Regions from separate parts of the Nonomuraea sp. NPDC050733 genome, predicted to be linked through region 2. Evidence: riboswitches for the same ligand, from Rfam matches in the RefSeq annotation. Region 2 holds a riboswitch; each other region holds the start of a gene.

Region 1 (3,267 bases), on a different contig from region 2:
ATCAACCGATCGATCATCAAGCGCGTCTCATCCGCCACGGCCGCGGGAGCCGGCGCACTCGTCCTGCTCACGGCATGCAACGGTGGCTCACCTCCAAGGCACGCCACGCCGGCCGTCGGCGATGTCGCGAACATGGCCACCACGCACCCTGGAGCGTCGTTCAATGACGCGGACGTGATGTTCGCGCAGATGATGATTCCCCACCACCAGCAGGCCGTCGAGATGGCCGAGCTGGCCGAGACCCGCGCGAGCGATCCGGAGATCAAGGAACTCGCGACGAAGATCAAGGACGCCCAAGCGCCGGAGATCAAGACCATGCGGGGCTGGCTCGAGGACTGGGGCAAGCCGGAGCCCACCGGCATGGGACACATGGACCACGGTATGCCCGGCATGATGTCCGCCGAGGACATGGGCAAGCTCAAGGACGCCAAGGGGACCGCGTTCGACAAGCAGTTCGTCCGCATGATGATGGCCCACCACGAGGGCGCGATCCACATGGCCACGATCGAGCGAACACAGGGCCAGAACCCCGACGCCGAAGAGCTCGCCAAGAGCATCGCCGCGTCGCAGCAGGCCGAGATCGAGCAGATGCGCAAGATGCTCAACCGGCTCTGACCGAGCGCCGGACGCCCGCGACGGGCGGCCGGCACTCTTGCGGGCGTACCCTCCGCCTTGGATCTCACCTCAAGATCAATGAAGAGATGCTCCACTACGCGACATAGTCGGTGAGCCGACGTTCGCCCAGTGGCGCATGACTTCAGCAAACCGCGAGAAGGTAAAGGATTGGGCGCTGAACCCCAGGTCAAAGCGATGCTTACGCATGCCTGGGCAGCCCCGTACTTGCCTCGCGCTATACGCATCGCTTACTTTGAGCGCTCGTAGACGCATCCTCGGGCAAACCCGGGCCTGCGTCTCTGACACCGCCGAGACCGCGTCCAGCAGGAACTCCCTGCACAAGTGGCGCGACCGCCGAATCCGCGATCATCGCGGAACCGGGGACCCAATCCCTTTGGGGTGAATCGAGACGCCCGTCGCGAGACGGGGTCCCGTAGGGCACTTCCACGCCCGAACCCGTCAGCTAACCCGGTAGGCGGCATGGAAGCAAGGAGTACGTCCCCGCATGTCCCCGCGCGTTCTTTCCCGTGCCCTCACCTCCCCCGCCCTCCCCCGGCTCGCCGTCGGTGTGACCATCGCGGTGAGCGCGGCGCTCGCCGGCATCCCGGCTTTCGCCGACGATCACCAGGCCACCGACCAGTCGAGCATCTCGCGAGCCAACGCCGCCCCTGCCCGGCAGTCCGCCCGGCTGACCGCGGACGCCCTGATCAGGGTGGCCGAGTCCCAGATCGGCGTCACGGAGAACGCCGTCGGCGGCGGAACGCCTTTCCACAACTGGTACATGACATCCCCCCGGGCCGCCGAGACCGTCGCCCGGGACGGCGGAAACATCCGCGCCTACGCCAACGCGCCGTGGTGCGCCATGTTCGTCTCCTGGGTGGGTGAGAAGGCCGGGCTCCGTTCCACCGTCGGCTGGGACGCCTACACCATCACCTGGGCCAAGTGGTTCAAAGCCAACAAGCGGTGGGGCACCGTCGCCAAGCCGGGCGCCGTCGTCTACTTCTCCTGGGACTCCAAGACCATCGACAGCATCGACCACATGGGCCTGGTCAAGAAGGACAACGGAGACGGCACGATCACCACGATCGAAGGCAACACCGGCAACGGCAAGGTGGAGCAGCGCGTCAGGCCCACGTCCCAGGTCGTCGGGTACGGATACCCGCAGTACAAGGCCTGACGGGCGGGGCCGGCGTACCCCTGCCACGATCGCGATGCGACCGCTCATCGCGAGGACGCCATGCGACGTGGGAGGGGCAGCACCGCGGCGGGCGCATCGGCGAAGTCGCCGGTCTCGGGGGCGTTTTGTCACGAGTACCACGGGATTTCTATGCTCGGCGTGTGCTGGGGAGAGACGACGAGACAGATCTGCTCGAGTCGTTGCTGCGGCACGCCACCGAGGGACGCGGCGGCGGGGTGATCCTTCTCGGAGAGCCGGGAATCGGCAAGACCACCCTGCTGTCCCACGCGGAGGAGCGGGCGGCCGGCTTCCTGGTGCTGCGCGCCGTCGGCGCCGCACCGGAGTCGGATCTCGCGTACGCGACCCTGCACCAGTTGTTGTTCCCCGTGCTTGGCTCGGTGGACGAGCTGCCCGGCCCCCAGGCGCAGGCCCTGAACATCCTGTTCGGACGCGCACATGGAGCACCACCTGATCCGTTCCTGGTGGCGTTGTCGACCCTGTCGTTGTTGTCCCTGCTGGCCGGCACCCTCCCCGTGTTGTGCGTCGTCGACGACGCGCACTGGGCGGACCAGCCGACGCTGAAGACGCTGGCGTTCGTCGCCCGCCGCCTGGGCAACGAGCCCGTCGCGCTGGCGCTGGCCGCGCGGGCCGATGAGGGGCACGGCGCCGACCTGCCCGACGTGCGCCGCGTCCCGCTCATGGGCCTCGGCCGCGAGGCGGCCAAGGCGTTGCTCGCCGAGCGCCTCGGCGGGCGGCGGCTGACCGACAGCGAGCAGAACCACCTGCTGACCGCCACGGGCGGGAACCCCCTGGCCCTGATCGAGCTCGCCGGAAGGCAGCAGCCCCCGGAGGGCACGCACGAGCCGCTCGCCATGACCGACGCGTTGCAGCGGTCGTTCCTGGCCAGGGTCCGGGCACGGCACGCCGAGTCGCTGCCGCTGCTGCAGCTCATCGCCGCCCATGGCACGGGCGGCGTCGACACCTTCGAGAAGGCGGCCGCGACGCTGCAGGCGGACACCGGCCCGCTGCACCGCGCCGAGCTCGACGAGCTCCTGACCTACGACGGGACGCGGCTGGTGTTCCGGCATCCGCTGATCCGGTCCGCGATCTATCACAGCGCCACGCCCGACCGGCGGGCCGCGATCCATCGAGCCCTTGCCGCGGCCTTCGACAGCCTGGCAGACCAGCATCGCCGTGCCTGGCATCTCGGCCAGGCCGCCATGGGACCCGACGAGCAGGCCGCCGAGGAGCTGGAGCGCTCGGCTGAGCAGGCCGCCCTGCGCGGTGGCCCCGCCGCGGCCATGGCCGCGTTGGCGAGGGCGGCCGAGCTCACCGCGGACGGTCCGCGGCGGGGACGGCGGCTGTGGTCCGCCGCGCACGCCGCCGCCCTGGGCGGGTTCACCGGGAAGGCGGCGGAACTGCTCGATCGAGCTGAGCGCGAGCCCCACCTCGACGAGGAGAACCGGATCCCGCTG
Region 2 (3,267 bases):
GGATCGTGCCGGACTAAATGCGCCGGCGGGCGCCCGCGTCAAGATTCCCGGTGAGGGCCTGTAAGGGCCGCTGTGATCGCGCAGCGTGCCCCGAAGTGCCGACATCCGCCGAGTCCCCCATATACGACGGATCAAGTCAATGACGGCCGTCAAGTGCCACGGTTATCGCGCTTGACGGCCTTTCCCGTATGCGTTTAACGTCTGCGGAGCGAACAGCTTTGCACGGGCCGACGACGACTCCGAGACTGCTGTTGGGGGGAGGGCTCCCGATGGATGTGCTCACCGATCAGGTTGAGCTTAGCCACGCCGATCTAGCCTTGCTGGCGGAGCTTGCCAGGGGAGTCACCGTCGATCGGGTGGGCAGGCGCCTCGACATCAGCGGGCGCACCGTGCGCCGCCGGCTGCGCGGCATCTGCGACCGCATCGGGGTCGCCACGGCCATCGAGGCCGTGGCCTGGGCCGCCCGCCGGCAGCTCATCTGAGCGGCCCGCGAAAGTCTCAGTCGGCGACGCGGACGGCGCCCACGAACGGCCTGCGGGCCAGGGACGTCACCCTGACGACGTCCCCCGTGCGCGGCGCGTGGACCATCATGCCGCCGCCGATGTAGATGCCGACGTGGTGCAGGTCGCTGTAGAAGAAGACCAGGTCGCCCGGCCGCAGCTCCTCCTTGGAGATGTGCCGGCCGGCGGTCCACTGGCTGCCGGTGTAGTGGGGCAGCGAGATGCCGACCCGCTGGTAGGCGGCCATGACGAGGCCGGAGCAGTCGTACGAGCTCGGCCCCTCGGCACCCCAGACGTACGGCTTGAGCTGCTGGGTGAGCGCCCACCTGGCCGCCTCGGCGGCCTTGCCGGCGCCCGAGATCGGCAGGGCGACGCGGACGGCCGGCGTGCCCGGACGGCCCGCCTCGCCGATCGCCCGCCTGAACAGGTTGCTCTCCACCTTGGCGACCAGCTTCACGATCTTGTCGCGCTTCGTGTCGAGGTCGGTGACGAGCTTCTCCACCTCGTCGATGTGGGCCTTCGCCTCGGACTGGGCCTGCTTGGCCGTCTCCATGGCCTTGACGACCTGGTTGACCTCGTCGCCGGACTCCTGCGCCAGCGCGTAGGTGGTGGCGGCCCGGTTGAGGAACGCGCTGGGGTCGCCGTCGTCCATCAGGGCGATGGCGCGGCTGAAGCCGCCGGTCATGTACTCCTGCTGGGCCAGCAGCCTCGTCCTGGCGCGCTTGGCGTCGAGGTCGGCCTGGCTGGTCGCCAGGACCTTCTTGGCCTGCTCGGCGGTCTTGCGGGCGGTCTTGAGCTTCTCCCGCGAGCCGTTGTACTGCTCGCTGAGGGTCTCGATCTCGGTGTGCATCGCCTCGACCCGCTTGGACAGCTCCTTCAGGGAGGGCTCGGGGTCGGCGGCGGCGGGCCCGGCCGGGACCGCGAACGCCAGCGCCACGACGGCGGCGCTCAGGACGGCGAAACGGCGCAGGAGCGCCTGTTTCGGAGGGCGGGCATCCAGGCCCGCTCTCGTCCTTTCGCGACGGCGCGTGCGCTCCACCGACCAGCTCCTCTCTTCGACGCCTACCGGGTTAGCTGACGGGTTCGGGCCGGAGCAGCCCTACCGAGCGTGATGCTCGGATTCACCCCATGTGGTGGCACTGAGAGCTCGCCACCGGCGGGTCCCCGGCTCCCCCTGCGGGGATTGGGCGCGTCTCCGCGCGGGGGTCGCGCGGGTGACATCGTCGCTGGACATTAGTGCACCTCGGGTTCGTGCTCAACCAGAACTGCCAACTCTGTAGAGGTATCGCTACCGAAGGGTCACGAGTGGACGACGCGTCACCCGATGCCGGTCCGTCTTTATGCCTACTTTGCCATGGCTTGAGCAGTACGTTGCCCGAGGGGAGTGCACGGAAGTGACATGTCGGATGCCGTAGGCAGGGCGGATTTTGGTACGAGCCGTAATGGGATCTGTACTCTGGATGCCCATGGAACAGGTCGCCGAAGTCACCGTGACTGACACCGAGCTCGTGGTGCGCCGCGCCCGCACGTCGGATGTCAGGACGATCAGGCGCCTGGTCGACACCTACGCCGGTGCCGGTCCTCGCCTCCTGGAGAAGGCCACGGTCACCCTGTACGAGGACGTGCAGGAGTTCTGGGTCGCCGAGCGCGGCGGCCAGGTCGTCGGCTGCGGCGCCCTCCATGTGCTCTGGGAGGATCTGGCCGAGATCCGCACGGTCGCCGTGGACCCGGCCTTCCGCGGGCTGGGCATCGGCCATCGCATCGTCTCCACGCTGATCCGCACGGCGCGGGATCTCGGGCTCAGCCGGGTGTTCTGCCTGACGTTCGAGGTCGACTTCTTCGCCCGCCACGGGTTCCGGCCGATCCAGGGCACCCCGGTCTCCCCGGAGGTCTACGCCGAGCTGCTGGCCTCGTACGACGAGGGTGTGGCGGAGTTCCTCGACCTTGAGCACGTCAAGCCCAACACCCTGGGCAACACCCGCATGCTGCTCCATCTGACATCCGGTGACGCCGACCTTGACCGCCGAGAAAGGTGATTGTTGATACCTATGTCGATACGTTGGGCAGCACAGGCATGTGTCCTGACATGTGCTACATGCACTCTCGAAGCGAGGTGACACGGTGAGCACCGGACAGCCGCCGTATCCACAGGACGAATCCGGCGAGAACGCTGCCGGGAATCCCGAGTACGGACAACACACTCCCAACCGCCCCCACGGTGAGGCCGACCCCGACGCGACGGTGGTGGGTTACCGCGCCGAGGACTACGGCCAGCCCGGCTACCAACAGCAGGGCTACGGCCAGCCCGGCCAGCCCGGCCAGCAGCAGTACGGCCAGCAGGGCTACGGGCAGCAGGGCCAGTCCCAGCCCGGTTACGGGCAGCAGCAGCAGGGCTACGGACCCCAGGGTCAGTCGCAGCCCGGCTACGGCCAGCCCCAGCAGGGCTACGGCCAGCCCCAGCAGGGCTATGGGCAGCCCGGCCAGCAGCAGTACGGCCAGCAGCAGCCCTCGCAGCCCGACTACGGGCAGCAGCAGTACGGCCAGCAGCCGCCCTCGGGCCAGCAGTACGGCCAGCCCGGCTACGCGCCCCCGCCGCAGCAGGGCTACCAGCAGCAGGGCTACAGCCAGCCCGGCCAGCAGCAGTACGGCCAGCAGCCGCCTTCGCAGCCCGGCTACGGCCAGCCGCAGCAGGGCTACGGGCCCCAGGGCCAGTCGCAGCCCGGCTACGGCCAGCCCCAGCAGGGCTACGGTCAGCAGGGCTACGGCC
Region 3 (3,267 bases), on a different contig from region 2:
GGGCGGCCACGTCCGCGATGCGCGCGCGGTCCGGCTCGAAGCCGGGTGAGCCGATCACCGCCCAGGCGTCCTGGGCCCGCGCGATCACCTCCTCGCGCCCGGCGGGCGGCGTGGCCAGCAGCACCGCGCTCGCCGCCGGCGTGGGAGGGGCGACCCGCGAGCCGGGCGTGGACATGATGGAGGTGAGCGTGAGCACCCGGCCGGGATGCCGGATGGCCAGCGTCTGGGCGATCATGCCGCCCATCGAGGCGCCCACCACGTGGGCGGCGCTCCAGCCGAGCGCGTCCATCAGCCCGGCGGCGTCGTCGGCCATGTCGTCCAGCAGGTACGGCGCCGGGCCTCCGAACACGGGCTGGCCGAGGTCGTGCAGGTGCGTCGACAGGCCCGCGTCGCGGTTGTCGAAGCGGACGACGTGGTGCCCCTGCTCGGCGAGGAGGCGGCACAGGTCGTCGTCCCAGTGGATGAGCTGGGCGCCGAGGCCCATGACGAGGAGGAGGGGACGGGCACCGGCCGTGCCGAAGCTCTCGTAGGCGATCTCGATGCCGTTGGCCTTCGCTCGCATGGTCACGAGAAACAGAATGACATTCGGATCGCGGGCCGGTAAAGCCTCCACGCCGATCCCTGTGCGCGGAGACCCTGTGTGCGGAGACTCTGTGCGCGGAGACCCTGTGCGCGGAGACCCTGTGCGTGGAGGGCCGTGTGCGCTGAGATGCGCGCACCCCGCCCCGGAACCGCCGGGGCGGCGGCGGTTCCGGAACGGGGTGGCGAGGTGGGGGCCTGGATGGAGAGGCAGGCAGGCCCCCAGGGGAGGCCGGACCGGACGGGGTGGCGTCCGGACCCGGCCGATGGTCGGGTGCCGGCCGGCGTGCCGCCCGGGGGAGGCGGCCGCAGGCCGAGGGGGTCAGCGCTGGACGAGGGGGTCAGCGCTGGACGAGCTTGCGCAGGCGGTCGCGGCCGAGGTACAGGCCGCCGCCGACCGCGGCCACGCCCACCAGGGCGAGGCTGGCCGAGGTGCTCAGACCCTCGTCGCCGGGGGTGGCGTCGCGGGCCTCGGTGCGGGTGGTGGCCTGGGAGGCGTTCACCACGCGGGCGTGGTCCTTGTCACGGGACGAGACGGAGGTGCCCTTGCCGGCGGATCCGGCGCCGGACTCCTCCGGAGCGGTGGACTTGTCCTCGGCCAGCACCGGCGGCTTGGCCGGGTTGTGGTCGACGCGACGCCAGGCGCCGGTGGAGAAGGCGACCGGGTGGTTCTTCTTGCCCACGCCGTTGCCCCACTTGGTGATGACGTAGCTCACCTTGATGTGGCCCTGGCCGCCGACGCCGTCCACACCGAGCGTGCTGGAGTTGAAGCGGCCGCCGGTGAGCTGGGCGAAGGTCTTGGCGTCGAGGTCGAGCATGACGCCGCTGCTGGAGGGCACGCCCGGGCCGCGGTCCCCGACGAAGAAGGGGGCCTTCTTGCCCTTGTACATGACGTAGCCCTCGGTCATGAGCGGCCAGCTGGGGCTGGCGGCCAGACCCTTCTGCATGGGCTTGCCACTGGCCGGCAGGCCGGTGTCGCCGGCGCGGCCGGAGGAGTCGTCCCAGAAGTAGGAGGCGGTGGTCGAGCCCTTGAGGAGAACCTGCTGGCCCTCGTCGGTGTCGGCGTGCGCCGCCGTGGTGCCGGCGCCGATGGTGAGCGCGCCGAGTACGGCCGCCGTGAAGAGGCTGAAGGAACGCATGCCAAGTCGTTCGGACATGTGTTGAAAAAGTCCTTTACGTGGGGTACAGAGGGGCGCGCTCAGAAGAGATGGGGACGCGTAGCCGGGCAGAACGCCGAACGGGCACTACGCGAGAGCGCGAGAGAAGGTCAGGGGGAAGGGGTGCCGCTCAGGAGGCGGCTGGTGACACTGTCCCGTCCGGGGGTACGCGGTAGCGCATGAAGTCTTGTCCTCTCCATCTCGCCTACCGGGTTAGCTGACGGGTTCGGACGTGGAGATGCCCTACCGGCCAAGGTGCGGCCGGATTCACCCCAGAGGTGGGTCCCCGGTTCCCGCGCGGCGCGGGATTCGGCGCCGGCCAGTCGCCGCTTCCTGACGAAGGGCTAGGTCACTGACCGGAATGCGCTTGACTCTAGCCAGCGAACCGGACAAAAGCAAAGGTAAGCCCATAAATCGGGCGAAGATCTACCTTGCAGGCAAAGAAAAAGAGGGGTACGGCATGCCGTACCCCTCCAGGAAACCAGGTCTCAGCCCGTGCTCCGGACGCCTCAGCCTCCGCTCTTGCGCCGGAAGGAACGCTTGCTGGCGGCCGGTCCGTGAGCGCCGTGAATCTTGGAAGCGTCGCCGCCCCTGCCACCAGCGCCCGAGTCGGCCTGCCGCGCACGCTTGCGCTCCAGCGCCTCACGGAACTTGCGCTTCAACTCGTCCTCGGGAGTTTCGCTGGCTTCCGGCTCCGGTGTTTCCGTCATGAGGACCTCCTGGTGTTGGGGACATTCAAAGCTTCGCACGCCCGAACCCGCCGCGCGAAACCGGCGGGCCGCCTCAGCCGCCGAGAGCGGCGAGCTCCTCGGAGGTGAGGACCAGGTCCGCCGCCGCCACAGAGTCGAGGATGCTCTCCGGCCGGCTCGCCCCGGGGATCGGGACCATGACCGGGCTGCGCGCCAGCTCCCAGGCCAGGCAGACCCGCTGCGGAGACACCCCGCGCTGCTCGGCCACCCTGGCGAACCCCTCGTACGCGCCGCCGAGCCGCCCCGCCGCGCTGATCCCGCCCAGCGGCGACCACGGCAGGAACGCCACGCCCAGCTCCTCGCACAGGTCCACCTCCGGCTCGCTGGAGCGGAACGCGGGCGAGTACTGGTTCTGCACGCTCGCCAGCCGGCCGCCGAGGATGTCGTAGGCGATCCTGATCTGGCGCGGGTTCGCGTTGGAGATGCCCGCCATCCGGATCTTGCCGGCGTCGAGCAGGTCGCGCAGCGCGCCGATCGTCTCCTCGTACGGCACGGCCGGGTCGGGCCGGTGGTGCTGGTAGAGGCCGATCGCCTCGACGCCCAGGGCCTTCAGGGACCGCTCACACGCCTCGACCAGGTACGACGGCCGGCCGTCCAGCCCCCATCCGCCCTCCGGGGGCCGCGTGTGGCCGCCCTTGGTGGCCACCAGCACCGCGTCGCTGTCACCGCCCCAGCTCGCGAGCGCCTTGGCGACCAGCCGCTCGTTGTGACCCACCTCGTCGGACGCGGGAGTGTAGGCGTCGGCCGTGTCGATCAGCGTCACGCCGGCGTCGAGCGCCGCG

Evidence for each region. A riboswitch is a leader RNA that binds a small molecule or an ion and turns the genes downstream of it on or off. The one in region 2 is predicted to bind cyclic di-AMP.
Region 1: linked by a shared signal. The riboswitch ahead of AB0H64_RS02605 (CHAP domain-containing protein) and the one ahead of AB0H64_RS11225 (NlpC/P60 family protein) in region 2 are both predicted to bind cyclic di-AMP.
Region 3: linked by a shared signal. The riboswitch ahead of AB0H64_RS06135 (hypothetical protein) and the one ahead of AB0H64_RS11225 (NlpC/P60 family protein) in region 2 are both predicted to bind cyclic di-AMP.

The regions. Positions count from the first base shown of each region.
Region 1 is NZ_JBFAHO010000001.1:566,075-569,341, forward strand. Features, by position in the region: gene AB0H64_RS02600 (DUF305 domain-containing protein) at 1-615, shown strand, start outside; cyclic di-AMP (ydaO/yuaA leader) riboswitch at 958-1,108, shown strand; gene AB0H64_RS02605 (CHAP domain-containing protein) at 1,121-1,792, shown strand; gene AB0H64_RS02610 (AAA family ATPase) at 1,954-3,267, shown strand, end outside.
Region 2 is NZ_JBFAHO010000004.1:339,224-342,490, forward strand. Features, by position in the region: gene AB0H64_RS11220 (LuxR C-terminal-related transcriptional regulator) at 270-482, shown strand; gene AB0H64_RS11225 (NlpC/P60 family protein) at 499-1,539, opposite strand; cyclic di-AMP (ydaO/yuaA leader) riboswitch at 1,545-1,700, opposite strand; gene AB0H64_RS11230 (amino-acid N-acetyltransferase) at 1,967-2,536, shown strand; gene AB0H64_RS11235 (RDD family protein) at 2,622-3,267, shown strand, end outside.
Region 3 is NZ_JBFAHO010000002.1:562,470-565,736, reverse strand. Features, by position in the region: gene AB0H64_RS06140 (alpha/beta hydrolase) at 1-562, opposite strand, end outside; gene AB0H64_RS06135 (hypothetical protein) at 921-1,736, opposite strand; cyclic di-AMP (ydaO/yuaA leader) riboswitch at 1,924-2,061, opposite strand; gene AB0H64_RS06130 (DUF5302 domain-containing protein) at 2,246-2,446, opposite strand; gene AB0H64_RS06125 (aldo/keto reductase) at 2,520-3,267, opposite strand, start outside.